Regions from separate parts of the Paenibacillus sp. PK4536 genome, predicted to be linked through region 1. Evidence: predicted binding sites of a transcription regulator. Region 1 holds the regulator's gene; each other region holds the start of a gene.
The links. The regulator LexA, encoded in region 1, represses DNA repair genes until DNA is damaged. The targets are predictions, from matches to a motif close to CGAACATATGTTCG.
Positions count from the first base shown of each region.

Region 1 (11,125 bases):
GCTAATCAATATAGACCGGTGACCCATGTGGCTTCGGGTTCATTGTATGGATTAGCAGAAGAAGGTAGACCGGCTGATCATCTTATTGCTCCCACAAAGCCTAAAATGTTTACACAAATGGCTCCAAATGGAGGACAATTGCCGAATGGAGAAACAACACCTATCGGTGATGCCTTAAAAGTCGCTCTGATTGCTGAACGGAATGGAGCACAAGTGACGATACGAATGCCAGATATTTATCCAAATTTCCCTTATAAATGGGTAGGTTGGGACGATTGGTATAAGAAAGTAGATAGTATCGTAGATGCTAGATTGAAGTCAGGTGCAAAGAACATATACGGCTATGAATTATGGAATGAACCAGATGGAACATGGAATACAGCAGCCGCAGGATCATTTAATGAAGGTTGGAAAAAAACATATCTACGCGTCAAAGCTAAAGACAAAAATACTAAAATTATAGGGCCAAGTATTACTAATTATAACGAAAGTTGGCTGAGAGACTTTTTAACTTATGCACGAGATAACAATGTATTGCCAGATATTATATCCTGGCATGAATTGGGAGCACCTGAAGGAGAATATCTAGATGGACCTGCACCACAGTACATTTCGAATCATATGAAAGCTTATCGTGCTTTGGAAACAGAGCTAGGGATTAAGCATGTGCCTATTAGCATTAATGAATATGGTGTAGTTTCAGAACAAGCAGTTCCAGGCAATATGTTGCGGTATATCGCTGAATTTGAACGTTCTGATGTAGATACAGCTAATATTGCATTTTGGTTCCGTCCAGGTCGTCTCAGTAACCTAATTACAGATACAGGTGCTGCCAATGGAGCATGGTGGATGTATAAATGGTATGGTGATATGTCTGGTCAGATGGCGATGACTACACCTGCTAATCCAACAGCTTTAGATTTGGATGGTATTGCCAGTGTAGATCATACGAAGCAAGAAGCAGATGTAGTATTGGGTGGGGGAAATGGCAATCGTAATGTAGTCGTCAAAGGATTCCAAGCGCTCCCTTACTTCTCTGGTACAGCTCATGTCAAAGTAGAAAGTACACCGTGGTATGGAGTAGATACCGCAGTAAGTCAACCAACAAATGAATTTGAAGGTAACTTTACGATCAAAAATGGTCAGATCTCGGTACCCGTAAGCAATTTGAAAGAATCTTCTGCTTATCGATTGGTGATTACTCCAGGAAATCAATCTTCTATTAGCCGATATGAAGCTGAAAATGCAGATGTTCATGGAGCCAATGTATTTAATAATGTTAATGCTTCAGATAGCAAATATGTAGGTCAAATAGACAACCCAGATAGCTATGTTCAATTTAAAGTAAATGTTCCAGCAGCAGGTAATTATCGCCTGAATATTGGGTATGCCAACGGAACTCAAGCTGTATCTACGCAGCAATTAACTGTAAATAATCAAGCGAACACAACTGTTCAATATCCAACAACAGGTGGTTGGTTATCTGAAGGAAATAGTAATACAGCTCAGACTCAAATTTCTTTGCAAGCAGGAAGTAATGTATTGAAACTTAATAAAGGCACAGTAGGTTCTGCGGAGCTAGATTATATTCAATTGCAGCCTGTAGGTGATTTTAAAGTAAGAGTCGAAGCAGAAGATGCCAAAATCAATGATGCTAGAGTGGCAAGAAGTTCATTTGCTTCTAATCGCCAGTTTGTAGGAAATATAGATAATCCAAATAGTTCGGTGACTTTCTCTGTATATGCTCCAAAAGGTGGAACGTATAAGATGGAAGTAGGTTATGGTAATGGAACAACAGGCGATTCTACGCAAAATATATCTGTTAATAATCAAGCATCCACTACCATTACGTATCCAAAAACAGGAGGATGGATCGCTAATATTCCGAATATAGGAACACGCAAAGTCATCACTGTTCCTGTAACGTTGAAACAAGGCGAAAATACGATTGCATTCAATAAAGGTACAGGATATGCAGAACTGGATTATATTGAAGTTAAATAGTCTAATCTTACATTGATAAAAAACGTGCTTCCCATATTCGAATGTAGAATAAGGGTGAGCACGTTTTTGTCTGTAAGTTATATTTATTTTTTCTATAAGTTATATTTATTCTGTTAAAAGATGCTTTGGAATAGGAATATCAGGGTCTACGGTTACAGTATTCATGTAGGTATTGGTATAAGTGTCACGGAACTGAGTAGGCGTCATCCCAACATAATTTTTAAACAACTTCATCAAGTACTTTTCATCCCGAAAATGCAATTGATACGCAATCTCTTTGATCGACGCATTGCTGGTGCATAATAACTCTTTGACCAGACTTAACTTGAGTGTATTAATATAACGGATCGTACTCATTCCTAGATTTTTCTTAAATAAACGAGTTAAATGATCGGCGTTAAAACAAAATGTATCTGCTACTTTCTGTACAGTGAGATCATGATAAATATTGACTCGAATCCATTCTAAAATCTGCATAAATTTCTGATTGTATTCTTTGTGTAGAAGCTCATTATGAATAAGAGGTTGCAAGTACTTGTCAGTCAGTTCAATCATCAGTTCAGTTACTAGATAATCTACTGCGTACGTGCTGTAGTAAGAAGTATTAGACGTATCCAAAATCTGCTTCATCAAGATAATAGGTTTATCGAGATACGGTAGTGAGAAGAAATCAGGTAAGCATACATAACGATTAATCTCATTTTTCTGTTCTGTCAGTAGGGTACTAAATAGATGACTGATAAACTCATCGCCTGATTCTGTTTGAGTTAGATCACGAGGGAAGAAGTGTAGCCAGAAGAAGCTAGCCCCTGCTTTGGAAGCGGTATAACCAAAGTATTCTACGTCAGGCTTAATAAGTAATACATCGCCGTGCTTGATTTCATACTGTGTGTCTCCTACTTGAAGGTAGATCACTTCTTTTAAGCCAATAATCACTTCATAATCTTTTTCTAGCTTCATTCGTTTATGTTTCCAACCTTCATCGCTTACAAACTGCCCACATTTAAAATAAGCAAGCGGCCGTTCAATGTTTATTTTGGAGATCGGTTTTACTAACATATGTAAACACTCCTTATTCAAAAGTCAGTTTTGGATATTAAAAGTCGGATTTGTATACTTATTTCATGTGTTTGCTAAATACTTTGTACTTTGAGGGTAGTATAGCACAACTATGTATACAAATACCTAATTTTTTAAATATAATATAAAGTCGGAAATAGATACCTTTCCTACGAAATCATAAGTTTATCTTACATACGTAAGCGCTTACTATTAGAGAAGGAAATCGTTGTTATTTGATTTGACTCAGGAGGCTATATTATGGAATCTACTTCCCAATCTTCGCCAGAGCATCAGTCTACTCTTCTAGATGATAAAGTTCCTTTTCATCGTAGAATCAGTTATGCGCTCACAGATACAGGCGGTAATTTGTTGTACAGCATTATAGGTGCCTACTTACTTTATTTCTATACCGATGTGTTTGGTTTATCTGTAGGCATAGCAGGAACATTATTATTAGTTACTCGGTTAGTCGATGCGGTAGATGCTCCGCTTTGGGGCATTATCGTAGACCGAACAAAATCCAAATATGGACAAAGTCGACCTTACTTTTTGTGGTTATGTTTTCCATTTGCTGTGTTTACCATATTGACGTTTACAACGCCCAATTTGGATGGAACATCGAAAGTGATCTATGCGGCAGTCACTTATATTTTAGCAGGGATAGCCTATACCGGAATTTCAACGCCGATCACTTCTATTTTACCTAACTTAAGTAGAAATCCAGATGAACGAGTTGTTTTGAATTCGTTTCGAATGGTGGGCGGAAATGTAGGTAACTTTGCAGCCGTAACATTTACTTTACCGTTAGTGGCTTTTTTCGGAGCAGGTAATGATCAGAAAGGCTTTTTTTGGACGCTGTGTGTATTTGGAATCGTTTCTATTATTATGTTTTTGATCGCTTTTGCAGATCTTAAAGAAATAAATACAGAAAAAATCAAAACGATTCCTTTCAAATCAAGCTTTAAAGCAATGAAAGGCAACTGGCCATGGATTATTTTAGTGATTGCTAATCTATTGTTTTGGATTGCATTAACGATTCGTACATCTACACTGGTTTATTATTTTGAATACAATATTGGTCATAAAGAGTTGGTTCCTTTAATCAACGGAATTTCGATTATTCAAGTGATTGGTATGATTATGATTCCGTTTATTGTAAAGGTTTCGAATAAATATTCAACGATGATTTTTGGATTTATATTAGCAGTCTGTGGACAAGTGGTTCTCTTTTTTGCAGGGGATCATATTAGCATATTGATTGTAGGCTGGATTGTAGCTTGTATAGGTTCAGGAATTGCTTGTTCTATGCCGTTTGCTATGTTGTCAGACACAGTAGATTATGGCGAGTGGAAATCAGGTCTACGTGGAAGTGGCATATTGACAGCGATAGGTAGTGCTTTTTGTATCAAAGCAGGATCAGGACTAGGTGGATTTATTCCTACACAATTTATGTCCTCGTTTGGGTATGTACCGAATGTGGCTCAAAGTACACAATCATTATCCGGTATTCAGTTCGTCTTTATCTGGTTACCCGCTATCGTATTTGCTTTAGGTATTATTCCGATGTTATTTTACCGACGCTTTGAAAAAAATGAAGGTTATATCCGCAGACAATTATTAATTAAAGAACATCATACTAATACGTAAATACAAAATGATGGATAGGTCGATCACTATAAATACTGTACAACATGAGAGGAGACATACGATGTCTTTACAATTAAAATCACTTACGATTACCGATCCATTCTGGTCTCATTATCGAGAACTTGTACGTACAGAAATGATTCCTTACCAATGGAATGTATTGAACGATAATGCGAATATTACGATTGAAAAAGAAAGAAACGATAATAGTATTCCTTCTGAAAAAAGTCATGCGATAGAGAATTTCAAAATTGCTGCTGGATTGAAGCAAGGTCATCATTATGGTTGGGTTTTCCAAGATAGTGATGTGTACAAATGGCTTGAAGCGGTTGCTTACTCTTTATCGATTCATGCGGATACAGAGTTACAAGAATTAGCAGATGGCGTGATAGATCTGATTGCTTTAGCACAAGAGGAAGATGGATACCTCAATACGTATTTCTCAATCGAAGAACCAGAGCGTAGATTTAAAAAATTAGCAGAAAGTCATGAATTGTATTGTGCAGGTCATTTTATTGAAGCAGCTGTTGCTTATTATGAATCGACTCACAATGAAAAAGCATTAACGATCGCTTGTCGATTAGCAGACTGTATAGATGCTCATTTTGGCAAAGAAGAACATCAGATTCAAGGCTATGATGGTCATGAAGAAATAGAGCTAGCATTAACCAAACTGTATTCATTGACTGGAGAGCAACGTTATCTGGAGCTTAGCCGTTATTTTCTGTATGAGCGTGGAACGGATACAACATTTTTTGCCAGACAACAAGCAGCAGATAATGGTCACAAAGCTGTAATTGAAGGTATGAATCATCGTCCTTTGGAGTACTATCAAGCACATCAACCGATTTTAGAACAGCAGACCGCAGAAGGTCATGCCGTAAGATTAGTCTATATGTGTACTGCTATGGCAGATGTTGCTTTATTAGCAGGGGATAACGCGATGTTAGAAGCTTGTCGTCGTCTTTGGAAAAATATAATCAACAAGCGCATGTATATTACAGGAGGAATAGGATCAACAGTAGATGGAGAAGCATTTACACTCGATTATGATTTACCTAATGATACGATGTATTGTGAGACTTGTGCTTCGATCGGATTAATCTTTTTTGCCTTTAATATGCTCAAAAATGAAGCGAGATCTGAATATGCAGATGTGCTAGAACGTGCCTTATACAATACTGCTATTGGTGGTATGGCACTGGATGGTAAGCATTTCTTTTATGTCAATCCGCTAGAAGTGCATCCAGAAAGTAGCCGTCATGATCCGGGGAAAAGTCATGTGAAATTTACAAGACCAGAATGGTTCGGTTGTGCTTGTTGTCCGCCGAATCTAGCTCGCTTATTAACATCACTTCACAAATATATTTATACTGTTCAAGCAGACACAAATACGATATACACTCATTTATTTATGACCCATACAACAGAGTTAGAGATCAATGATCATCCTGTGCAATTGGAGCAAATTACTAATTTGCCATGGGAAGGTGATGTTTCTATAGTCACACAGATGAAGCAATCCACTTCGTTTACATTAGCCATTAGATTGCCATACTGGGCTGAACATTATTCTTTATTGTTAAATGGTAATCCTATAGATGCAGACCCCATCAACGGATATATACACATTGATCGAATCTGGCATAGTAATGACAAGCTAGAATTGAAGTTACCGATGGAGATTAAAGAATATACCGCTCATCCATTAGTACGGGCGGATATAGGCAAAGTTGCTATAGGTCGAGGGCCATTTATATATTGTGCAGAAGAGGTTGATAATGGAGAGCATTTGCATTTGGTTCAGTTAACGCAAGATCAGACATATGAGTATGAATTTGATGAACAATTATTAGGTGGAGTAGGCACGATTAAAGTAGAAGCTCGAAAAAGAAATATAGAACCAGAGTGGGAAGATGTATTATATGCTTCTAAAGCTCCTCAAACGTATAAGTCTACAGCGTTACGTCTAATTCCTTATTACTGCTGGGCGAACCGACAAATAGGCGAAATGCGTGTATGGCTTAATAAAGCTTAATAAACATTCAGAAAGGAGAATACACAATGAAATCCAAAATGAAAATTGATCCCCAAAAATTTGCATACACTGTGATTTCAAGTTATTCATCAGATAAAGAGAATGCAGAAGCGATTGCCAAAGATCATCTGAGCGTATTTTTGAATGCTTATTTTGTAGCAGAAAAATTCAATATATTAGAATCTCAATTAGCAGAAAAAGCAGAAAGTAAAGATTTCAAAGCATTATTAGCTAAATTAATGGATACTAAGCTTTTTGGATAAGGTAGAACAAGATATTAGTTGGAAAAATATAATAGTAAGAGGAAATAAAAGGTATTCATTCTCTCAGATTAGGTTATGATGAAAGGGTAATTTAACTTATGAGAGAGGTGAGGTTATGGGTTGGATTGAGTCTGCGGCAATACGTGCGCGAGAAGAGAAAGTAGAGAAGGAAAAAGCTCATACCTATTCTTTAGAAATCCACGAACATTTTTTGGAACACTGCGAAGATTTATGGATGAAGTTTTCTACGATTTTAGAAGAGATCCAAGAAAATTTCAAAGAAGATTGTAGTGTTCAAAAAAAAGATGGAACTCAATTAGTCATTACAATCGCTCTCGTTGTTATTACGATCAATGCCGTGAAAAAAAATCTGACTGAGCACTATCATGGAGAAGCTTATATAGAATATAGTTGCTCACACAATCCAGGAAAACCTCAACTTGCTGTAGAATCATTATATTTAAATCCAATCGATCATCCTGTGTGGATGTATAAAATGGAGCAGAATGGAAAAGAAGTAGATGTTCCTTTTAGTGAGATCGAAGCTGAAGATGTTATTAAAACGGCTCTATGGAAATATATACAATAAATATGTAATAGTAATAAACTACAAAAAAGACCACTACCGATTAAGATAGTGGTCTTTTCTTATGATACATATGATTTAGTGCAGATTACGGAACAAACCTACAACTTTACCCAAAATCGTAACATGCGTCAGACGTAGTGGCTGATACATAGGATTTTCAGGTTGTAGACGAATATGGTCTTTTTCTTTGTAAAAAGTTTTGACCGTTGCTTCATCGTCTTCTGTCATAGCGACAACAATATCGCCATTATCAGCGGTTTGTTGTTGACGTACGATCACGTAATCACCATTATAAATCCCTGCTTCAATCATACTGTCTCCAACTACAGAAAGCATAAATACTTGTCCTTCACCTGTAAAATTCTGTGGTAGAGGGAAGTAATCTTCAATATGTTCTGTAGCTGTAATCGGAACACCGGCGGTTACTTTTCCAATAATAGGAACACGAGATACCGTTTGAGCGAAAAGAATATTACTTTCAGACTCTTCTTGACCCAACAACTCGATGGCACGAGGTTTGGTCGGGTCGCGTCGAATCAGTCCTTTTTTCTCCAAACGATCCAGATGACCATGTACAGTAGAACTAGAAGCAAGACCTACAGCTTCACCAATTTCACGTACAGATGGCGGGTAACCTTTAAGTTTGACTTCATTTCGGATAAATTCCAAAATGGCCTGTTGGCGACTTGAAACTTTTGACATACCTTATCAACCCCAATGCTAGTAACGTTTGGCAAAATTATAACATAGAACTACCGTTCGTACAAACATAAGTTCTAAAATTTGTATATTTATTTGTTATTTGCTTATTTTCGTAGTCTATTCATCATCTAAATAGCATTATCTATAGTCCAAAAGTTGCGATAAAAAACACGAACGAAAGTTCGTAAAAAACTATTGAGTAAAACATATGTTCGTGTTATAGTGAATTTGAGAAAACAAGAACAAATGTTTGGAGCGTGATGACAATGTTAAAATATACTACATATCGTAGCATCCACAATCAGTCTGAAGAGGATGAACAACAGATTGATACATCAGGATCAGATATACATCATACATCAACAGGTTATTCGGAAAAACAAGCACAACAAGAAGCTATTCATGCTACACGAGCGGACAAAGATGTAGTTGTGGATGAATGGACTTACGTACCTACCGTACAGAAGATCCGTAAGCCGATTCAACCAAAAGGCAAAAAGACGTTACGTCAAAAAACACTTCATCTTATCCAAAGCACAGCGCAAAAAGTAAAATGGAAATCAGGCGGACGTTTGATGGTATGTTTTGTTTTTGCAGGCGTATTGTTATACGGTGGAGTTATTCATAATTTCGTAGTTGCAGACAAAGTAGAAGGCCCTACACAAAAAGTAGTGGTACATGCAGGGGACAGTCTATGGAGTATTGCGAAAGAATACAAATCTGTACAGACAGATACACGAGATTATATTGCTCAGATTCGTAGTGAGAATCAATTGGATTCAAGCGAAATCCAAGCAGGAGATGTGTTGGTTATTCCTTACGATTAATACACTATACTAAACTTAATATATACATGACTTATGGATACATGTATCGCAGGTAGTTTGTGTATGGGATAACGTCATCCGTTTATGAATATTGTGATCGAACGATCAATATCGTCAAAGTTTGTTGAGATCTATAGATCTTGACAAGCTTTTTTTTACATGTCAAAGTTAGTGGGGCAAAAAGCACACCGATCACATGGAGGTTAATTATGGATATCGATACACTGATTACACGCATCAATGAATTAGCTCGCAAAAAGAAAAGTTCAGGTCTTACAGCAGAAGAAACGATAGAGCGTGATGAATTACGTGCTGTTTATTTGAATAATATTCGTAGTAATTTCCGTCAACAATTAGATACAATTGAATTTGTAGAAGATACTGAACCATCGGATAACACCAAAAATAGTCAGAAATAAGAACATATAATAGCTTCAATCTACAAAAGAAAAATGAACGATAGTAAGGGTGCTCTAGCCGATCTGGAACAGAGCATCCTATTTTGCTATAGAAATTTGGGGCTTGTTCTGGCATGATAAGATAGAAGGAAGTCTTCTGCTTTTATTGTAAGGCTTACATTATCTATTAGGGGGAAACAAAGTATGTCCCGTTCCTGGGAAAGGCAAGTTCGACGTAACTCAAAGCAAGTCAATGCTACACGTAGAAAACAAGGTCAGACTTCTATCGGTGGCAAAACCAGTATTTCCGAATATACGGCATATAAAGGAAGAAATATTGTTTTTCCAGCTGCTCTAGTGATATTGGGAATTATTTATGCTGTTATGGGTATTATGTATCCAACAGCTGATGGATTTAGTGCGATCTTTATCATTACTGTCGCATTGTATATCTTACTGGGTGTTATGCTTTATTTCCGCAAACCGTACTTGAAAATTGGTAGAGATTCACTGATTACAACCAAATTTAATCGTGATCGTCTGATTTCTTCATCTCAAGTGAAAAGTATCCGTCTTCAAAAAGGATATGTTGTTATTGAACATAGCTCCAAAGGTGGAAGCTGGGTATTCTCTCGTACTCTAAACCGTTATGATACAGATGCAATGAGCGAGCATTTGCGTACATTTGCAGCACAACACAAAATTACGATTCAAGAAAAAGCGTAAGCTTTTTGGAGAATGATTGGCATATAGCATCTATATCTGAGCAAGCCATCTAGTTCTAGTATAGTCAAAGTAATCATTATCGTTGAGGAGGTACAGGCAGTGAGTATTGAAGCCGTGTTGTTTGATCTAGATGATACGTTATTATGGGATGAACGCAGTATAGAAGAAGCTTTTGCAGAGACTTGTCGTGTGGCTCAGGAAGCGACAGGGGTAGATCCTATCGCTTTGGAAGAAGCTGTACGTAGAGAAGCAAGAGCACTTTATGAATCCTATGAGACTTTTCCATTTACACAATGGATAGGAATTAATCCGTTTGAAGGCTTGTGGGCTCAATTTTCCGCAGGTGAACAACCAGAATTCCGTCAATTGCAAGCAATTGCACCGACTTATCGCAAAGAATCATGGCGTAACGGTCTAAGTGCAATGGGGATCGAAGATGAAGCTTTGGCACTACAACTGTCTGATCGATTCGTTCAAGAACGACGTAACCGTCCTCATATCTACGAAGAAACATTTCAGATTTTGGATGAATTACAAGGTAAAGTGAAGCTATTGTTACTGACCAACGGTTGCCCTGCTTTGCAACAAGAAAAGTTAGACGGTGTGCCCAAATTAGCTCCTTATTTTGATCAGGTGGTTGTATCGGGTGCATTTGGCAAAGGGAAACCGAATGCTGAGATCTTTGAGCATGCGCTTGGTTTGTTGGGAGTACAACCTGATCATGCACTGATGATCGGGGATAAGCTTACTACAGATATCAAAGGCGCACTTGCAGCAGGTATTAAGTCTGTCTGGGTGAATCGTAATGGTAAAGTCAATGATAGTGAGATCAAGCCTGATTATGAAATTAAAAGCTTAACTGAGATCCA
Region 1 covers NZ_CP126313.1:4,116,041-4,127,165, reverse strand. The annotation lists gene PO903_RS18260 (CBM35 domain-containing protein) at 1-2,004, shown strand, start outside; gene PO903_RS18255 (AraC family transcriptional regulator) at 2,110-3,063, opposite strand; gene PO903_RS18250 (glycoside-pentoside-hexuronide (GPH):cation symporter) at 3,325-4,713, shown strand; gene PO903_RS18245 (glycoside hydrolase family 127 protein) at 4,775-6,751, shown strand; gene PO903_RS18240 (hypothetical protein) at 6,778-7,014, shown strand; gene PO903_RS18235 (hypothetical protein) at 7,130-7,603, shown strand; gene lexA (transcriptional repressor LexA) at 7,679-8,305, opposite strand; gene yneA (cell division suppressor protein YneA) at 8,572-9,132, shown strand; gene PO903_RS18220 (DUF896 domain-containing protein) at 9,342-9,551, shown strand; gene PO903_RS18215 (hypothetical protein) at 9,735-10,256, shown strand; gene PO903_RS18210 (HAD family hydrolase) at 10,356-11,125, shown strand, end outside.

Region 2 (11,125 bases), 590 kb from region 1:
ACCTACAATATACGATGACCATTGAATTTAAAGAAGCTGTATTCGGTAAAGAAACAGATATTACAATTAACCGTAGTGAAAATTGTGATACATGTAATGGAACAGGTGCCAAAAAAGGGACTCAGCCTAAAACATGTTCTGTATGTCATGGTAGTGGTCAAGAAGAAGTAGTACAAAATACACCATTCGGTCGTATGGTCAACCGTCGCAGTTGTTCTAACTGTGGAGGTACAGGTACAATCATTGAAGAGAAATGTAATACTTGTAGCGGTACAGGTCGTGTACAAAAACAACGCAAAATCAATGTTCGCATTCCAGCGGGTATAGATGATGGCGCACAAATGCGAGTTAACGGTGAAGGCGAAGGTGGTTCACGTGGAGGTCCTCCAGGTGATCTATATATCGTATTCCGCGTTAAACCGCATGATTTCTTCGAACGTGAAGATGATGATATTTACTGTGAAATTCCGATTACATTTGCTCAAGCTGCTTTGGGTGATGAGATCGAAGTTCCTACATTGAATGAAAAAGTGAAAATCAAAGTCCCTGCGGGTACGCAAACAGGAACGTATTTCCGTCTTAAAGGAAAAGGTGTTCCTCGTCTACGTGGTGTAGGTCAAGGGGATCAACATATCAAGGTAGTTGTGGTTACACCAAGCAATCTAAGCGAAGAGCAAAAAGATTTACTTCGTCAATTTGGAGCGCTTAATGGTGAGCATACTCATGAAAATGAGCAATCTTTCTTTGATCGTGTAAAACGTGCTTTCCGCGGTGATTAAGTGCTAACATGTCTAAATAGAAAGCCCGGTTCTTTATGAGCCGGGCTTTTCATTCAGGCATTTACAAGGTATGAAAGAGAATTTTGAATTGTTCAGTCCAGATGTAGTACAATAAATCGTACGTATGTTTCACTATTAGGGGGAAATGAATAATGTTATGGCATGAATTAACTATACATACAACAGAGCAAGCAGTAGAAATGATTTCCAACTTTCTGCATGAAGCTGGAGCTGGTGGTGTAGCGATTGAAGAATCAGGCACACTGAATAAGCCACGCGATACTTCATATGGACAATGGTATGAACTTCCGCTTAACGATATTCCAGAAGGATTAGCAGTGGTGCAAGGTTATTTTGCAGAAGAAACGGATATGAATACATTGATGGAAGAAGTGCGTGTACGTATTGCACAACTTCATGAATTTGATATTGAAGTCGGTACAGCAGAGATGTCTTTCAAAACAGTAGACGAAGAAGATTGGGCAAATGCATGGAAACAGTATTTCAAGCCTATTCGTGTGTCTGAGCGTCTAACGATTAAGCCAACATGGGAAGATTATACTCCTGAAAGTGATATCGAAAAGATTATTGAATTAGATCCAGGTATGGCTTTTGGTACAGGGACTCATCCTACAACATCACTTTGCTTACGTACACTTGAGACTGTTATCAAAGGCGGAGAAGAAGTTATTGATGTCGGTACAGGATCAGGTATTCTGGCAATTGGAGCGATCAAATTAGGAGCAAAAAGCGTGCTTGCCCTTGATCTTGATCCGGTAGCTGTATCCAGTGCCAAAGAAAATACACATTTGAATGGATTAGAGCAAGAGATCACTGTATTTGAAAGTGATCTGTTATCTGTGCTCAAAGCAGATGCAACAACCAAGCTGAATGTAACGTTACCTGTGCAAGTGGTAGTGGCTAATATTTTAGCTGAAATTATTTTGTTATTTATTGAAGATGTGTATGAAGCACTAACACCAGATGGTGTATATATCGCATCAGGTATTTATAAAAATAAAGAAGATGTTGTTCGTGAAGCTTTAGAAGCTGCCGGATTTATTATCGAAGGCGCACATCGGGATGAAGATTGGATTGCCTTTGTTGCGAGAAAGAGGTAAGTAATGGATTTTTTGAACAACTTATTATTTGTACGGTTAGATGTATTACCTTTTTACGTATTGGCATTAGTGATCGGATTTACAGTACATGAATTTTCGCATGCTTATTTTGCCAATAAGTTCGGCGATCCAACTGCTCGCTTGTTAGGACGGGTTAGTCTTAATCCTGCGGTGCATATTGATCTGTTGGGTATTATCTTGTTATTGATTGCTGGTTTTGGTTGGGCGAAGCCTGTACCTGTCACCCGTGAAAATTTCAAAAATCCACGTCTGATGGGGATTATTGTCTCTGCGGCAGGGCCAATCAGTAATTTATTACTAGCTTTAATCACAGTCATCATTTATTATGCTTTAAATTATTTTGGTATTGTAGGTTCTTTTGCCAATACTCGGATTGATGAAGCAATCTTTATGTTTGTACAGTATATGGCATTGATGAACTGTTTCTTATTTGTATTTAACTTAATTCCTTTGCCTCCGTTAGATGGTTACCGTATTTTAAGTGATTGGCTACCAAGACGTGCTAGTGCTAAGTTACAACGTGTAGAACAATGGGCAATGTTGATCTTTTTACTGGTTGTCTTTTTACCGCCACTACGTGCAGTTACTATTTCACCGTTGTATACATTTGCTCAAGACTTAGCGTCTAGCTTTTATACATTCGCTGGTGTGATTTTCGGAGGATAGATCAAGACAGTTACACAAGTATACATTCGTTAATATAAGGGACAGAAGCAGGTGAACGATACATTACACCTAGCCCTGTCCCTTTAAAAGTTGTATGATATTAACTTGAGTTAGCACGTTATCAAATGCACATAGAAAGTGGATGAAGTATGCAGCGATATTTTGTACCCGCAGACCAGTTTGACGAACAAGAAGTGCGTATTACTGGTGAAGATGCGCGTCATATTAGTCGAGTGATGCGATCCCGTGTAGGCGATCAAGTGATTGCTTGTAACGGTCAATCTCTAGATGTATTGGTTGAAATTACAGAACTTGCCGAAGGCGTAGTTACTGCGTCGATCGTAGAAACATTAGAACAGCATGGAGAGCCTAATCTATTTGTGACGATTGCTCAGAGTTTGCCCAAGGCAGACAAAATGGAAAGTGTGATTCAGAAATGTACAGAGATCGGTGCATCTTCTTTTCTACCCTTTTTGTCTGAACGTACAGTTGTTCAATATGATGAACGTAAAGAAGTGAAACGGATTCAGCGTTGGAGCAAAATAGCTAAAGAAGCAGCAGAACAAAGTCATCGTAGTCGTGTTCCACTGGTCGAATCACCTGTATCGTGGAAACAATTATTGAAGCAATTTGCAGATTACGATTTGATCTGTTTTTGTTATGAGAAAGAGAACGGGCATCAACTTCGTGATGTGGTTCAACCTTTTGCACAATCGTTAACAGCAGATCATGATCATGCTTCTCATCAAGTGACTCGTGTCATGATTGTTGTCGGACCTGAGGGTGGATTCAGCGAGCAAGAAGTAGCAGCAGCCGAAGCAAGTGGTGCAGTAGCTACAGGTCTAGGAAGACGTATCTTACGTACAGAGACCGCTGCGATGACAGCACTGGCTTGTATCATGTATGAAACAGGCGAAATGAGCGCTAACAACGTATAAAGAGCTTAAACAATAAACAGGTATATGAAGAAGGAGTGGAATACTATTGGCAAGTGTTATATTGCAACCCAAGCGTAAAAAAAGATTAGAACAAGCTCACCCGTGGGTTTTTCAAAATGAGATTGCTTCGGTTGAAGGAGATCCTATTCCCGGGCAATTAGTGAGTGTATTGACGCATCAGAAGCGCTTTTTGGCAACTGGATATTATAATCCAGCTTCTCAGATCACAGTGCGGGTAGTGTCGTATCAGCCTTTAGAAGAAATGGATACTGCTTTTTTTGTAGAGCGCTTCACTCGTTGTCTCAAGCATCGTCATCGTTTTTTGCCTACAGAAAATGCATATCGTCTAGTTTACGGTGAAGCAGACTTTTTACCTGGCTTAATCGTAGATCGCTTTGGAGAAGTATTGGTTGTCCAGTTATTGACGTTAGGTATGGATGCTTGTCGTCAATCGATTATTGATGCATTGGTACAAGTTATGCAGCCATTAGGTATCTATGAGCGTAGCGATGTATCTGTACGCAAATTAGAAGGGCTAGAAGAAGTCACCGGTGTGTTATATGGAGAATGTCCTCGACATGTAACGGTTACAGAAAATGGTCTATTGATTGAAGTGGATATTGTAGAAGGTCAAAAAACAGGTTATTTCTTCGATCAGCGTGAAAATCGTGCTTCGATTGCTCCACTGATGTTAGGTTGGGGAGATCGTAGTGGAATTGAACTGACTGAAGTTGAAGTAGATGGGCATATGACGCATAAGCCTATGAATCGTAATGGCAAAATTGTCGATTTCCCTTATTGGGATGGAGCTAATGTGTTAGAGTGCTTTTCACATACAGGAAGCTTTACGCTACATGCTTGTCATTATGGAGCCAAAAAAGTAACTTGCCTTGATATCTCAGCACACGCAATCGAAAGTGCCAAAGAAAATGTACGTTTAAATGGATTTGAAGATCGTGTTGAATTTGTAGTGGATGATGCTTTTGATTATTTGCGCCGTAATGCTAAAGGATTAGATGAGCGTCAATTACGTAGTAGCACAGATAGCAAACAAGATACGTCCAAACCGATGACTGCTTCTGGTGGACGTTCATGGGATGTTGTTATTTTGGACCCGCCTGCTTTTGCCAAAACGAAAAGTGCTGTAGCTGGTGCTGTTCGTGGATATAAAGATATTAATTTACACGGAATGAAGCTTGTAAATGAAGGTGGTTATCTAGTCACTGCTAGTTGTTCGTATCATATGCGTCCTGATCTATTTTTGGAGACGATTCAAGATGCAGCTAAAGATGCGGGTAAAGTATTACGTCTCATTGAATGGCGTGCAGCAGGTAAAGATCATCCGCAAATTTTGGGTGTAGACGAAGGACATTATTTGAAATTCGCTATCTTTGAAGTACGTAGTAAAACGTTTTAAATCGTAATTTTAATAGAGTGTTTATAAAATTGCTAGATGACTTGACTAATCTATTCGTGATTCTGGAATGTTAAAGCTACCTCTTACATGTTAGCTGTTGATCTAGGGTCTCTGTAGTACAATAAACAGTAGACTGTATATGCTTTGAAATATATAATTAATCATTTATTTTAATTACAACATCCACATTCACAAAAATCATGTATAAATATAAAATCGATCATGAAAGAGGAATTGCATTGTCAGAGCAAAAAAGTGAAATTGAAGCGGTGATCACGCCACTCGGTTATCTGTATGGACGTGATGCGATCTATGTGGATAAGCTTTACTATGGACTGGGTCGCAGAATGACGTTAGCAGGTGAGTTTAATGGTGCGCTAGCAAGTAAAAGCGAGTCAGACGATTTTGTCATGTACACGCTTCGCTTTGAAGGGGTGTTCTACTTTAATATGGTAGAACTCGATTTGTATAGTGATCAGCTACCGCCAGGGCAATCGGACATTAAGTCGAACTGGTTGGAATATCGTCAGTCTCCACTTTTGGAACGAGCGCAGCAGAAGCAAGAGCTAAAGGAACTGCGTCATTTTATACTGTTTACGTATGATGATGTGTTTGAAATTGCTTGTCAGCGTTATGAGTTAGAACTACATCCGAACAAGAGCAACGCCGAATAGTCATTGTCAGATGGCTATTCTTTTTTTATAATAAAATAGAACACATATTCGCTACTTATCGGGTTAGCAGTTTCCAGGTGCGGCGTTCTACAAAAAGGAGTTTTTGCGACGTCAACATCGATTGCACCGCTCTAATAGAACAATTTTTATGCATCGTGAAGACTATACTATAATAAATAAGGGTGAACTCATATGCCATTGCATTTTTTATTAGGTCGCTCTGGAAGTGGCAAAACGACCACCATCACTAAGCGAATCATTGATAATATTACACAACAACCTGATGGACCGCCTATATTGCTACTGGTTCCTGAACAGGGTTCTTTTCAAGCTCAATATGCACTTGTTCGTTCTAATCAATCGAAAGGAAATGTACGTGTGCAAACGTACGGTTTTCGACGCTTAGCTAATTGGGTGCTTCAAGATGTAGGTGGAAGTGCCAAAACACCGATCGGTGAAGAAGGTAAAAAAATGCTTCTTTATCGATTAATTCAGCGATATCAATCACAACTACGGATGTTTGGTACATCTAGCGATCAGTTTGGTTTTATCGGCAAATTAAGCGAATTATATAATGAATTTAAGCGTCATACGATTACATTAGAACAGTTAACGGAATATAGTGACCGTTTATCCACTTCGGCGCGCTCACCGTTGTTAATTGATAAATTACATGATCTACAACGTATTTATGAAGATTTTGAACAGAATCTGCAAGGGTTATATGTAGATGGGGAAAATACGTTAACAGATCTGGCTTTGGCGATTCCAGAATCACAGGTGCTGCATAATATCGATATCTGGATAGATGGATTTCATAGCTTTACTCCACAAGAATATGCTGTGATTACAGCTTTATTGCAAAAAGCCAATTCTGTCACGATTGCGTTAACATTGGATCGTCCTTATAATGGTGAGCCTCCTCATGAGCTAGAGCTTTTCCATCAGACTGCTACAACGTATATCAAGTTAAAGCAGTACGCTACAGCGATTGATGAATCGTTTACTATAGATGTTGAAAATCTTTCGGAGAATCCTATAGATGTTCCTGTTCGTTTTCAATCCAGTCCACAGCTTGCTCATTTGGAAAATGCATATCGTTCATCTCACCGCTGGCAACAAGCTCCGTATGTGAAGCAGGTAAATGAACGTCAAGATATTCATACGTATGCTGCTCCTGATCGTCGTTCAGAAGTGGAGAGTGCGCTTCGCGAAATGATTCGTTTGGCTCGTGAAGAAGGTGCACGCTGGCAAGAGATGGGCGTTTTTGTACGTCAATTAGCAGATTATGAACATATTATTGCACCACTACTACAAGACTATGAAATTCCCTATTTTCTCGATCAGAAACGTAGCATTTTACAACATCCTTTAGCAGAGTTTATACGTTCAGCACTGGATATTGTGCAATATTTTTGGCGGTATGAAGATGTATTCCGCTGTATCAAGACAGGGCTATTACTTCCAGATGATGGACGTGTCACTACAGAAGATATTGATCGTTTGGAAAATGTGGTGTTGGCTTCTGGGATTCATGGATCACGTTGGACAGATGGACATCCGTGGAAAGGTATTCCTAGCCTTTCACTCGAAGCGGGGGATGAAGTTAAAGAAATTAGCGAACGTGAATTAGCTGAAGGACAACGCATGCAACAAGCACGTCAGTTAGTAGTGGAACCATTGTACCGATTTGAAAAACGAATCAAAAAAGCAAAACATGCCAAAGAAATGTGTATCGCTCTGTATCAGCTATTGGAAGATTGTCAGATTGCGATGCATTTGGAACATATGAGTACCACAGCTACGGCGCAAGGCAATCCATTACGTGCGCGTGAACATATACAGATCTATGGAGAAATTATCGATTTACTGGATCAGATGGTGGATATTATGGCAGAAGATGCTATAGATTTGGGAACTTTTGCAGGCTTACTGGAAACAGGATTAAGCGGCATCCGTCTAGGGATTGTTCCTCCAGCGATTGATCAGGTGTTGATCGGTTCTATGGATCGTACTCGTCCGATGGATATCAAATATGCATTCGTTTTGGGCATGAATGAAGGGATTGTGCCTTCACTATTTCCAGACAGTGGTATTTTGAGTGAACCGGAACGAACGAATATGTTGGAAGGTGGCTTAGAGCTGTCTCCAGGTAGTAAGCGTCTTTTGTTAAATGAGCAATTTTTGATCTATCATGCGTTAACGGTAGCCAGTTCCAAATTATGGCTTAGTTATGCATTGACAGACGATGAAGATAAAGGACTTTTGCCTTCTGAAGTGATTACGAATGTGCATAAATTATTTCCTTTTTTACAAGAACAAGTTGCTACTACTCCATTATCTGCTCAATCTAATGATATAGAATCTTTGCGATATGTGACTACACCAACTACAACGTTACCACATGTAATAGCACAGTTACGGGAATGGAGTCGTGGAACAACGATTGCAGATTCATGGTGGCATGTGTTGAATTGGTATACAGCACGTGAAGCATGGCGACCGCAGATCAGTATGTTAGTTCAATCTTTATTTTATAGAAATACAGGCGAATTATTAGAAACGGAAACCAGTCGGCATTTATACGGGCAGACGTTACGTACCAGTGTATCAGGTATGGAGCAGTTTGTTTCTTGTCCTTTCGCTCACTTTGCTTCCCGTGGATTACGATTGCGAGAACGCCAAGAGTATCGGTTGAAAGCACCTGATATTGGGCAGTTATTCCATGCTTCCTTAACCGATCTTGCCACTACACTGAAAGAGCAAGGACGGGCATGGGGAGAATTGACTCGTGAAGAGTGTGTAGAGATCGCTTATGAAGCTGTAGATAAGCATATCCCACGTCTGCAAGGACAGATTCTTTCCAGTTCCAAACGATACAATTATATTTCACGTAAATTGCGTGAGATTGTAAGCCGTGCTTCGATTATGTTGGGAGAGCAAGCACGCCGTGGAGATTTTGAGCCGCTTTATTTAGAGCTGGCATTTGGACCGAACGGACAATGGCCACCGCTTCGTTTCACCCTTGAAAATGGATGTACGATGGAGATTGTAGGACGAATTGATCGGGTGGATGTTGCTGAAGGTGATGATACATTATTGCTACGGATTATTGATTACAAATCCAGTCAAACCGATCTCAAATTGCATGAAGTCTATTACGGACTTGCTTTGCAAATGCTGACGTATCTGGATGTATTGCTAACTCATGCAGAACAACAATTAGGTCAATCGGCACAACCGGCAGGTGCTCTTTATTTCCATGTGCATAATCCGATGCTACAAGCAGGGAACGGGCTAAGTATGCAACAATCCGAACAAGAAATGCTCAAGCGTTTCAAAATGAAAGGATTACTTCTTGCAGACCGTGACGTGATCGGCAAAATGGATACAGAACTGGATAAAGGATATTCTGCGATTCTTCCTGTAGCTGTCAAAGCAGATGGAGGATTTTACAGCAGTTCAGCAGTAGCCACAGGAGAGCAATGGCAAGAATTGCTTCGTAATGTGCGTCAGACGGCTCAAGAAATTGGGACGCAGATTACAGACGGTACAACACAGATTACACCTTATCGTATAGAGCAAGAAAAAGCATGTGATTACTGTGATTACAAATCAGTCTGCCAATTCGATGAAACGCTAAAAGATAATCAATATAAATTACTGCAAAAACCGGGCAAAAATGAAACATGGGAACTTTTACAAAACCGTCATGACTACCAGAAAGGAGATTCACCTTCATGATCCATAACAACGATAACGACAATAATGAATCACTAGATCATTTATTCGCAGACCATGATCAACCATTGCCTGTTAGAAATGAAATGCCTAAGCCTGAACAGAGTACATGGACCGATGATCAGTGGAAAGCGATCTCTCTGGACGGTGGAAATATGCTGGTTGCAGCAGCGGCAGGTTCGGGTAAAACAGCTGTTCTTGTGGAGCGTATTATTCGTCAAGTAACCGACCCTATTCATCCAATGGATGTGGATCGGATGTTAGTGGCTACCTTTACCAAAGCAGCCGCAACTGAAATGAGACAACGGATACGTGCTGCTCTGGACAAAGAAGTATTGCGTCGCCCGGAAGATGATCATTTGCGTCAACAATTGGCTTTGTTAAGCCAAGCATCGATCACGACGCTACATTCTTTTTGTTTAGAAATTATTCAATGTTATTATTCGATGATTCCGTTAGATCCGGGATTTCGGATAGCGACTGCTAATGAATGTGATATTTTGCGGGAAGAATTGTTAACTGAACTATTTGAAGAAAAGTATACCGAAGAAGAAGAGCGTGATAATAAGCAATTTTACCGCTTAATGAACTGGTTCGGTGGAGAGCGAAGTGATGATGCCGCTTTGGTTTTGGTAGAGCGCCTTTATCATTTTGCACGTAGTCATCCATGGCCTGAATACTGGTTAGAGCGAACAGCGGCTGAATTCGATGTAACCGATGGGTCTTCATTGCAAAATACGTCATGGGTACAGAATATTATGACTGATATTGCTTTGACATTAGAAGGTATTCAAGGGGTGCTACATCAAGCGATAGATACAGCATTATTGCCGGGGGGACCTGTAGCTTATGCAGATAGTCTACGAGATGATCTGGAAGTGATTCATGCCCTTCAATCTGCAATGACTGTACAGCCGTGGGAGCAATTGTATACCGTTTTCCAAAGCGCGGCTTTCGGTAAATTAAAAGCAGTACGCAAAGAGGGAATCGATCCTCAATTACAAGAAACTGTTAAACAATTGCGTGAAAATGCGAAAAAATCGTTAGCTGAGATCAAAAATTTATTTTTCGGTAGAACTCCTGATGAATTTGCTCAAGAATTACGTGAAACATTTCCATTGATGAAAGAATTAACAGAATTAGTGATTCGTTTTAGTCAAAAGTATCAACAGGAGAAACAGCGTAAAGGATGGGTCGATTTTGCCGATCTAGAACATTACGCTCTTCATATATTACGTCATGCCGATTCTACACCTGAGCATGTGATTCCTTCACAAGTTGCTTTGGAATATCGTGAACGATTTGATCAAGTGATGCTCGATGAATATCAAGATACTAACTCTGTACAGGAAGAATTAGTACAGCTCATTTCACGAGATATGGTAGGGAATCGCTTTATGGTTGGTGATGTGAAGCAAAGTATTTATCGTTTTCGTCTGGCAGAACCGGGGCTGTTTTTAGATAAATATGAGAAGTATCAAGACGATTGGGAAGGAGAAGGACGACGAATCGATCTTTCTCGTAACTTCCGTAGCCGTCATCAAGTTGTCGATGCTGTTAATATGATTTTTAGACAGATTATGAATAAAACAGTAGCAGAAATCGAATACGATGAGCGAGCAGAATTAGTAGCCGGTGCAACTTATCCACCGGGTGACGAAACTGCCTATGCACCAGAATGCTGGATTATTGATCGTGCAGGAAGTGGAGCAAGTGCTGACTACAACAATGCAGATGACAGTAATGATAGTGAGGGATATGGCAATAG
Region 2 covers NZ_CP126313.1:4,709,723-4,720,847, reverse strand. The annotation lists gene dnaJ (molecular chaperone DnaJ) at 1-779, shown strand, start outside; gene prmA (50S ribosomal protein L11 methyltransferase) at 932-1,900, shown strand; gene PO903_RS20925 (site-2 protease family protein) at 1,904-2,587, shown strand; gene PO903_RS20920 (16S rRNA (uracil(1498)-N(3))-methyltransferase) at 2,737-3,525, shown strand; gene PO903_RS20915 (class I SAM-dependent rRNA methyltransferase) at 3,572-4,942, shown strand; gene PO903_RS20910 (hypothetical protein) at 5,182-5,616, shown strand; gene addB (helicase-exonuclease AddAB subunit AddB) at 5,809-9,360, shown strand; gene addA (helicase-exonuclease AddAB subunit AddA) at 9,357-11,125, shown strand, end outside.
Region 2: addB (helicase-exonuclease AddAB subunit AddB) is a predicted target of LexA. The motif match lies at 5,654-5,667, and genes of this name have one in related genera.

Region 3 (11,125 bases), 920 kb from region 1:
CCCTGAATCTTTCATCTGCGCAATACGTACAGACACTAACATTGCTAGATAAGGTTCTTTGGTATAGGGATATACAGAAGACAGAGAGTTAGAATATGCCCATGTTTTTTGTAAAAGCACTTGATCACGGCAGACAATTCCATTTTCGATAATCGGTTGCTGGTAATGTCTAATAAAATGATCATGCTCGATTCGTATCATGCGAAAACCATGTTTTTGATAAAAAGCAAGTGCTCCTAGACTCGAATTACCTGTAGCCACAGTAACCACTTGAGCTTTGTACTGTTTTAACTGCTGTAATACTTCATCTAGTAATTTGCTACCAATCCCTTGTGTCTCATAATCTACTTCTACCGCAATGTTCATAATTTCCCATTCTTGTGCTGCACGTTGAAGCACTCCACAGACGCCTACGATATGATTCGCTATTTCTGCGGTCCACCAACGACAATAGGCTTTGTAGTGTTCTATAGCTTCTAGATCAGGATCAGCAAGCATTAACAAGGTAATCGGTATACTTTCGTGATTGGATTGAGCACGGATTAACACAGAATCATAACTATAATCAGAAGATTCCATGACCATTCACTTCTTTCTGCATGTAGAATCAAGAGCAATGAGTGATTGTTAACAATGACTATCCACTACAACGAAAAAAGATATCGGAATACAAAAAGACGCGGCTATAGGCTCCGCGTCTTTGAATTTGTTCTAGTCATTGCAGGACGATGGAGGTGAATCCTTACCGCTCTCTACATTAATTTTCTCAGAAACGGTATCATGGATAACGGAAATAACCATTTGTAACATATCGTTAATTTCGACCTGACTTTCTTGATAATCCGATACTAAAGGAATATCATCCAGTTCTTGTTGTAACGCTGTTAATTCGCCTTCAATTCGAGCAATCATTTTTTCGTTTTTCATCGATTCAAAAGCAACCACTTCTTTTTGCTTTTTTTTGATGGTACGAATTAACTCTTCGATCCGTGGATGAGTTTGAATCATTTTTTCTGCTCTTTTGAAATGATCCACTTCTTCACTTTCCGAGATCAATGCAGCTAATTGTTTTGTTTTTGCCATAATATCTTCACGAATAAAAAGACCCTGTGTATTCAATTCAAGTGGTGCTCCGCCTGTCGTTGATTCAACATTGCGATCATGATGCTCCATCGACAATCCTCCGTTCACGTTCCAAATTTAATTAATAAGCTATAACCGGTTCTGGAACCAGATCGCCTTTGATATAGAATGTTTTATAATCAGTAATTTGTACATGTACGAATTGACCGATCATATCTGCTGAACCTTCAAAATGCACCAGTTTGTTAGAACGTGTGCGTCCTGCAAGCACAGTAGCATTATTTTTACTTTCACCTTCAACCAATACTTCAACGACTTGACCTAAGAATTTCTCACTACCGATCAAGCTATAATCTTTAATTGTTTTGTTCAAGCGTTGCAAACGTTCTTTTTTCACTTCCATCGGTACATTGTCTTCCATCACTGCAGCGGGTGTACCTTCACGTGGTGAATAGATAAAGGTAAATGCTGAATCGAATCCTACTTCACGCACAAGTGATAATGTTTCTTCGAATTGCTCATCAGTCTCCCCGGGGAACCCTACAATAATATCTGTAGTCAGCACCGCATGAGGAATCGCTGTTTTGATTCTACCCACCAAGTCTAGATACAACTCGCGTGTATATTTACGACTCATTTTCTTGAGCACTGCACTGCTACCTGATTGCACAGGCAAATGAATATGTTCGACTAGATTGCCACCTTTAGCCAGTACTTCGATCAAGCGATCATCAAAATCTCTTGGATGCGATGTTGTAAAGCGAACACGCGGAATATCAATTTTAGAGATATCATCCATTAGATCGCCAAATGTATAATTCATACCTGTCAAATCTTTGCCATAAGCATTTACATTTTGACCCAGTAGTGTAATTTCTTTAAATCCTTGACGTGCTAATTCACGCACCTCAGCAATAACATCTTGCGGAAGACGACTGCGTTCTTTACCACGTGTAAAAGGCACAATGCAATACGTACAGAATTTATCGCATCCATACATAATATTTACCCAACCACGCATACCCTGCCGCTTTTTCGGTAAATTTTCGACGATGTCTCCTTCTTTGGACCAGACTTCGACGACCATTTCTTTACTGAATAGCGATTCTTGGATCAAATAAGGCAGACGGTGAATATTATGTGTACCGAAGATCATATCTACAAATCCATGCTTTTGCATAATACGGTTAACGACGCCTTCTTCTTGCGACATACATCCGCATACACCGAGTAACAAGCCCGGGTTTTCTAGTTTCAATGTTTTGAGATGACCCAATTCACCGAATACACGATCTTCTGCATTTTCACGAATAGCACACGTATTTAACAAAATAATATCTGCTTCTTCTCGGCTTTCAGTCGCTTGGTAGCCCATTTGTTCCAGCATGCCTTTAATAGTCTCCGAATCATGCTCATTCATCTGACAACCAAATGTATAGACCAGATAATGCTTACCAATTCCGATCATACGCATGTCTTCTGGGATGCTTTCTTCGTACACGACTTGAACATCTTGTTTACCACGTTTCTTTTCTTCACGTTGATTCGGTTCAGATATAATATGGATTTCCCGACCTCGGATACGAATTTTTTTGCCAGTTTCATCTTCTGAAATCACTTTAGCATCCGAAAAATCAAAATACTTGGAATAATCCTTAATTTCTTTTGACATGCTGCCACTCCCCACTGTAAGCATCATTCTAAAGTTCTGTATGCCTCTTCCAACATCTCAAAAAAGCATTACTGCTAATTATATCATGCTTACTCTATTATAAAAAGCTGTCAAATTATACCTCATCCACCCGTATAACAGCTAATATTCTTAACTAGTTAACCAGACATTTAGCGAGCACTGACTGTACCGATCCGAATCTTAGGAGACTTCGTAGGATCGATCGCTTGTAACACTTTTAATAGATTGGCTTCAGATAAAGCGATACAGCCATCGGTAGGTCGATTGTATGCTCGCCAGATATGCATAAAGATCGCACTGCCTTTGCCTTTAATAATTGGATCGGTATTGTAATTCACAACCATACCGTATTTATACAGCGGATTATCCATTCTTTCATAGGATGCCCAGCGTTGATTGGGGTTGCCTGATTCAGTCACCTTTTGATTATAATCATTAGAACTGACATCATCGACCCAGTAATCTTGAGAAGTATGAGGTTGATAATTCACTTTCAGACCTGTAGGCTTGGACGCTGTGCCAAAAGCAGTTCCTAATGAATAGGTACCTAGAGGTGTTTTGCCATCCCCTTCTTTAATTTTGCCTACTCCGTTTTTCCCTAGGACTACGGGTAAAGCAGCGATTTGCAGTTTCCAGTTTCCATTTTGCTTATTGTATATCTGAAGTGTGCCTTTGAATGTCTTCTTATTTGCAGCTGTGACTAGAATAACTTGTTCTGTATGCAGTTGATCGAATTTGTGAAAAAGTGCTTGCTGATGCGCATTTTGTTCATCTGTTAAGGTATTAGACGCGGCTATACTCATTGATGTTGTCGTATTTACCATTGCACTTAGCGTATAGATTAATATCCCTAACGATACCCATTTGAGCATACTTCTTAATCGCATCTAGTTCCCTCCATTGCACGCTATATTTTAATAAGGAATGTATCATAAAAAAGCATAACAAAAAAGCCTATTTCAAAAGAGCGAAATAGGCTTGCTGTATAAAAAGCTATTATTAATCGATAATTTCAGCAGTGTCGCCAGTAGCAGCACCGGAAGCATTGGCTTCATCTGTATCGATATGCATGTCTAATGCAAAAGAATCAGATACACGTGCAATGACGTTTTCTAGAACAAGACCACGTTCACCAGACAAGCGAACTTTCAACAACTCTTGATCTTTAATTCCCCATTTTGCTGCATCAGAAGTATGGAAATGAATATGACGTGCAGCTACAATCACGCCTTCTTCGATTTGTACTTCACCCGCAGGTCCTTTAAGAAGTACACCCGTTGTACCATCAATTTTACCAGATTCACGTACTGGAGCTTTTACGCCAATAGCAAAAGAATCCGTGCGAGAGATTTCCAATTGTGTTGCTGGACGAGCAGGTCCTAAAATACGAACTTTTTCAAAACTTCCTTTGCTACCTACAACAGCAACAGTTTCATTAGCAGCAAATTGTCCAGGTTGGGACAACGCTTTAAATTCTGTTAATTGGTATCCTTCACCAAATAATACTTCAATGTGTTCTTGAGTTAGATGAATATGACGTGCAGACACGCCTACAGGTACAGTTTTACTCATGTGATCACTCACTCCTTCGATATTCTCTATTTCATTTGCACTTTGTAACAAAACGCACATACTCGTACATTTGCAAAATGCATGCTACTTTATTATACATCTTTTATATCAAAAATGAAAAGCAACTCAGCAAAAAGACCTCCAAGCTTAACCAACAAGCTTACAGGTCCCAAGTATCCAAACGAATTGCTACTTTTACCTATCATCTCTGTTGCAAGATTTACACTCTATAATAGGATCATTATAGGCATCCACTTACGTTCAGGATAGCAGCATTATTATCTAGGTTCTACAATCAACTTCATGGCGGTTCTGTCTTCTCCATCAATCACAATGTCCGTAAAGGCTGGAATACAAATCAGGTCAACTCCACTTGGTGCTACGAATCCCCGGGCAATAGCGACTGCTTTGATTGCTTGATTCAGTGCACCTGCTCCAATTGCTTGAAGTTCAGCAGCACCTCTTTCACGCAATACCCCTGCCAATGCTCCTGCTACAGAATTCGGGTTGGATTTTGCTGAAACTTTTAATACTTCCATGATAAGTACCTCCCCTGGGAATGAATGATGGCTTGATTCCATGATTAGTAGATAATATTCGACAACATCCTTTTGGTTCCTGCTGCATAAAATCAAAAATCAATGATATTTCACATAAAATTTATAAAGATTTTAAACACTCTGCTGGGACTTGAAACTATTCCATATGCCATTCGTCTTCATACATACGAATCTTTTCAATCTTTTTCGCTCTGCCTGTCTGATCGTCTATATCCACATACACAGCATGAAAATGCCATTTGCCTTCACACACTTGGAAACGAGCGGGCAACTGTGTCTGGAATTTATACAATACCGCATCACGCTGCATACCGAGTACACCTTCGTATGAACCTACCATACCTGTATCGGTCAAATAAGCTGTTCCGCCAGGTAGCAAGGTGTCATCATTACTTTGGACATGAGTGTGTGTACCAACGACCATAGAAGCTCTACCATCCAAATGCCATCCCATCGCAATCTTTTCTGAAGTGGCTTCTGCATGGAAATCAACTAATACACAATTCACTTTCCCTTTCAATTCATCCATAATCTCATCGACTTTGCGAAAAGGACAATCGATCGCTGGTAGAAATGTACGACCTTGCAGATTCACGATACCTAGCTGCTTACCGCCGGCTTTGATAATCGTATATCCACGTCCAGGCGTATCTGGAGGAAAGTTAGCGGGACGAATCATACGGGGTTCATCATCTATAAATTCAAAAATCTCTTTGTTGTCCCATGTATGGTTACCCATCGTTATACCGTGTACACCCATTTCAAAAAGTTGACGAGCGATTCCTCGCGTAATGCCCCGACCTGAAGCTGAGTTTTCGGCATTAGCTATGATGATGTCCGGGGTATACTTTGATTTTAACCGAGGTAGCGTCTCTTTAATCGCTTTACGACCTGTACTTCCAACAATATCTCCAATAAATATAACTTTAATGATAATTCCTCCGTCCACGAAGAGAAAAAGTGACCTGATTGCCAGGTCACTTTTCGCATCGTTCTTTATTTTGCGTAATCGACTGCTCTCGTTTCACGAATAACAGTAACTTTAATATGTCCTGGATAATCCAGTTCATTTTCGATCATCTTCGTAATATCACGTGCCAAGCGGAAACTATCTGCATCATCCACTTTATCCGGTTGAACCATAACGCGAATTTCGCGTCCGGCTTGAATAGCATATGATTTCTCTACGCCTTCAAAGGATTCAGAGATTTCTTCTAGTTTCTCCAGACGACGGATGTACGTTTCTAATGTTTCACGACGTGCACCTGGTCTTGCGGCAGACAATGCATCTGCTGCGCCCACAAGCATCGCAATAATAGAAGTCGCTTCCGTATCGCCGTGGTGAGACGCGATACTGTTAATTACAACTGGATGTTCTTTGTATTTCTTAGCCAACTCTACGCCAATCTCTACATGAGAACCTTCCACTTCGTGATCGAGTGCTTTACCGATATCATGCAGTAATCCTGCGCGTTTCGCTAAAGTGATATCTTGACCCAATTCGGAAGCCATCAAACCTGTAAGGTAAGCCACTTCCATGGAATGTTTGAGTACGTTTTGACCGTAACTGGTACGGAATTTGAGACGTCCCAAAATCTTGATAAGATCTGGATGAAGTCCATGTACGCCAACTTCAAATGTAGACTGCTCACCGTATTCACGGATACGCTCATCCACTTCACGACGTGCTTTATCCACCATTTCTTCAATTCTTGCAGGATGTATACGTCCATCTGCTACCAATTTTTCAAGAGCGGTACGGGCAATTTCACGGCGAATCGGATCGAATCCAGAAAGGATAACAGCTTCCGGTGTATCATCGATAATTAAATCGATACCTGTAAGTGTCTCCAATGCACGAATATTACGACCTTCACGACCGATAATTCTGCCTTTCATTTCTTCATTAGGCAAGGTGACAACAGAGACGGTAGTCTCGGCTACATGATCCGCAGCACAACGTTGAATAGCAAGAGTAATAATCTCGCGAGAACGTTTGTCTGCTTCATTTTTCGCCTGTTGTTCAATATCCTTGATCATTTGTGATGTTTCGTGGCGAACTTCCTGCTCCACGTTGCTCAAAATGATACCTCGAGCATCTTCCATAGACAGATTAGAAATTCGTTCGAGTTCCGCAACCTGACTGGTGTGAAGTTGTTCAATTTGTTGCTGAGTCTCTTCAATACGTTTCTCTTTGTTAGCCACTTGTTCTTCTTTGCGTTCTAGTGATTCAATTTTTTTATCCAGCGACTCTTCCTTCTGCAACAATCGTCTTTCCAGGCGTTGATTTTCATTACGACGCTCACGAATGTCTTTTTCAGCTTCAGTTCTGAGTTTGTGCACTTCGTCTTTTGCTTCCAGAACTGTTTCTTTTTTCTGTGCTTCTGCTTCTTTCTTCGCACTTTCTACGATTTGGATAGCAGCTTGTTCAGCACTAGAAATTTTAGCTTCTGCAAGAGACTTGCGAATAAAATATCCGACCAAGAACCCAAAGAATAATGCGGCAACAACGAGAATTGTGGTCCAGAGAACTTCCATTCTGTTCACCTCCTCGCTGATTCCTCCAAGGTATTCCCTGGGAATTACATGTTCATTTGGTTAATCGATGATTCGTCCCTTATACATTTGTTCCATTGCTCATGCGGGTACATGTGCTAATTCCCTTTTCATAGGGAGATCAAACATTCTAAAATTCTTCAGAAATGTCTTGCTACAGAATTCATTACCCACTTCATCTAATCACCTGCCGGGAAAAGATGACGTAAAAATGACAATCTGCACAAGTACATTTTATTATTTGCCAAAAGACATTGTCAAGCAATTGCAGTAACCGTATTTAACGATGTCAAGTTTGTTACCCTAAATGACGCGGTTATTCGGTTTTATTATATTTGGATTTTAGTGGTTATTCCCAATCATCTTCTGGCTTTTGTTGAACAGCATCTAGGGCTTTCCTTACAATATCCGAAGAATATCCTCTTCTCATTAAAAAAGCCATCGTTTTTCTTTTTTTATCAAAAACTTCTCCCGAAGTCGATTTCCATTTTTTTTCTGCTAGTATTGTAGCACTTGCGATTTCATCATTAGGATCGATTTCTTCCAAAGCTTGCTCTATATTTTCTTTGTTTACACCTTTTTGGCGTAATTCTTGTCTAATCCATACTTTACCTTTTTTCTGGCTATTCACTCTTTGTTTGGCCCACTGTTGAGCATATAACTCATCATCGATTAATTTCTCTTGTTGTAATCGTACAAGAGTCGTCTCAATGATCTCAGGATGAATTTCTTTTTCTTTAAGCTTGCGTGCAATCTCTGTTCGAGTACGTGCTTTGCGACTCAAATAATTCAGTGCTTCTGCATAAGCCGTTTGACGTTCATTAGCGATCACAATATTTTCTAGTTCTTCTTTAGAAAAGGACATGCCTTTTAACAGCCGATACTTGATCATAACATCTTCATGCACCATAAGGTTCAACTCACCGAAGGTTAACTTATAATGATGCCTAGGCTTACGTAGAGGGGTTACAGCCGTAATCTCTACTTCACCCTCATCAGGGAACCCATCTAGACGCTCTCCTTCATCTGCATAGATATCCCATTCTTCATCAGCCTCAGGTTCAGAGGTAGTATTAGTATTGGACGGTTTTTTAGCATAACGACGATAATCAGCCATAATTGTTTCCTTTCGTCTATCTATATTTTAAATCAGTGTATAGTGATCAGATGAATCTTTTATTAAATATAAATAAAAAAGCGCCCTGAACGTATTTCACGTCCTGGGCGCTACAGGATTTAAGCATATATCATCTTAAAGTGATTATTCAGTTGCTTTAGAGAATAATTCTTGCTCTTCAAGACTTTCTTTTTCTTTTTCTTCAGCTGATGGTTCTTCAACCACTGTTGTTAAATTGCTAGATACACGAATTTTTTGTTCAATGATATCTGCAATGTGTGGATTTTCTTTCAAAAACTGCTTAGAGTTCTCGCGACCTTGACCCATACGCTCACCTTCGTAAGAGTACCAAGCACCACTTTTGTTAACAATATCGTGTTCTACACCAATATCGATCAAGCTACCTTCTTTGGAGATACCTTCTCCGTACATGATATCCACTTCAGCTTGTTTGAATGGAGGAGCCACTTTGTTTTTAACAACTTTGATACGTGTACGGTTACCGACAACATCGTTACCGTTTTTGATTGCTTCAATACGACGCACGTCTAGACGTACAGTAGAGTAGAATTTAAGTGCACGACCACCAGGAGTTGTCTCAGGGTTACCAAACATAACGCCAACTTTTTCACGAAGCTGATTGATAAAGATCGTGATTGTTTTGGATTTGCTGATTGCACCAGACAATTTACGCAATGCTTGAGACATCAAACGTGCTTGCAAACCAACGTGAGAGTCACCCATTTCGCCTTCGATCTCTGCTTTTGGTACCAATGCTGCTACAGAATCGATAACGATAATATCTACAGCGCCACTACGTACAAGAGCTTCCGCGATCTCTAGACCTTGCTCACCTGTATCTGGTTGAGATAATAATAGCTCATCAATATTAACACCCAAGTTTTTAGCATATTGAGGATCCAAAGCATGCTCTGCATCGATAAATGCTGCTTGTCCTCCAGCTTTTTGAACTTCAGCAATAGCATGAAGTGCTACTGTTGTTTTACCTGAAGATTCTGGTCCGTATATTTCGATAATACGTCCTCTTGGCATACCGCCTGTTCCCAAAGCAATATCCAAAGCAATAGATCCACTAGGAATAACTTCAACTTGCATATGAGTGGATTCTCCAAGTTTCATAACCGAACCTTTACCAAATTGCTTCTCTATTTGACGAAGCGCCATATCTAACGCTGCACGACGATCTGACAATAAACTCACGTCCCTCTTCTTCTTATTTATACTCTAATTATACTACTTTTTTTCTCATTTGCCAAGCTTTTTTCGAACATATATTCGTCTTTTTGGCATGAAATCATTACTTAATTACATTTATTGGTAATAAATAATGATTTCAAATAGATGCATGTATTGCTTGATTTTGGGTCTATAAACATAAAAAAAACCGCAACAAATAAATTTGCTGCGGTTCTTCCGTCTACGGTTATTTTAGCATAACAGACGTAGGAATTGCAATAAGCTTCATAGGCTCTTGTACGTCTGATGCAGGTTGTTTTATTTAAAGTGTACTATTTTACAGATTCCTTCTGAAGTTCACTTAAACGAAGCCACAAACGGTACAGGATACTTTTGGCAGCCCGAACACGGATCGATTCACGATTACCACGGATATTCAATTCAAATACCTGTGTAGGTTGATTGCGTTCTGCTAGCCCTACATATACCAAACCTACAGGTTTGCGTTCCGAAGAACCTGGACCCGCTACACCGGTAATCGATACAGCAAAGTCTGTATCTAATGTTTTTCTAGCTTCATCCGCTAGCACTTCTGCTACTTCTGGGCTAACTGCTCCTGGAGCATTCTCGCCTTCTAGTAACTCATGAGGGACATTTAGCATTTTTTCTTTCATTTCATTGGAATAGCAGACGACTCCACCCAGAAATACATTTCCGCTTCCCGGAATAAGAGTTAGATTTTGCATCAGTAGACCCCCTGTGCAACTTTCTGCTGCAGTTAGGGTTAACTTCATACCTGTCATCATTAATAAAATTTGTTCTTCTATACTTATATTTTGATCAGCATACATATGATTAGGCAAACGATCACGAATCTGAGCTTCCATATTTTTCAGCTTGGTCATCGCTTCTTTTTCTGTAGCTGCTTTGGTGGTCAGACGAATAGTCACTTCTGCTTCTTTGGCATAAGGTGCAATCGTAGGATCACTCTGAGCACTGATCAGATCAATTAATGCATCTTCAAGAGCAGATTCACCAATACCTGCAAATTTAAGCATTTTTGAATAAATAGGATGTTCATCTGTGAGCACATGCTCAAGAAGCCAAGGTTTCGCTTCATTTTCAAACATCGGTTGTAATTCTTTGGGAGGTCCTGGTAGAACGATATAATATTTCTCTTTATCTTCAATCGCAATTCCTACAGCCAATCCTGTAGAATTAGCAAGCACATGACTGTTTTCAATCACAAGAGCTTGGCGACGATTATTTTCAGTCATTGTAATGTCTCTGCCTTCAAAAAAGCTAGCGACTTTCTCCATAGAAGCTGGATCAATATAGATTGATCTT
Region 3 covers NZ_CP126313.1:3,192,383-3,203,507, reverse strand. The annotation lists gene PO903_RS14465 (GNAT family N-acetyltransferase) at 1-579, opposite strand, end outside; gene PO903_RS14460 (YlbF/YmcA family competence regulator) at 712-1,173, opposite strand; gene miaB (tRNA (N6-isopentenyl adenosine(37)-C2)-methylthiotransferase MiaB) at 1,205-2,755, opposite strand; gene PO903_RS14450 (L,D-transpeptidase family protein) at 2,926-3,663, opposite strand; gene pduL (phosphate propanoyltransferase) at 3,776-4,348, opposite strand; gene PO903_RS14440 (stage V sporulation protein S) at 4,627-4,887, opposite strand; gene PO903_RS14435 (TIGR00282 family metallophosphoesterase) at 5,045-5,839, opposite strand; gene rny (ribonuclease Y) at 5,905-7,446, opposite strand; gene PO903_RS14425 (regulatory protein RecX) at 7,814-8,581, opposite strand; gene recA (recombinase RecA) at 8,726-9,793, opposite strand; gene PO903_RS14415 (competence/damage-inducible protein A) at 10,111-11,125, opposite strand, start outside.
Region 3: recA (recombinase RecA) is a predicted target of LexA. The motif match lies at 9,867-9,880, and genes of this name have one in related genera.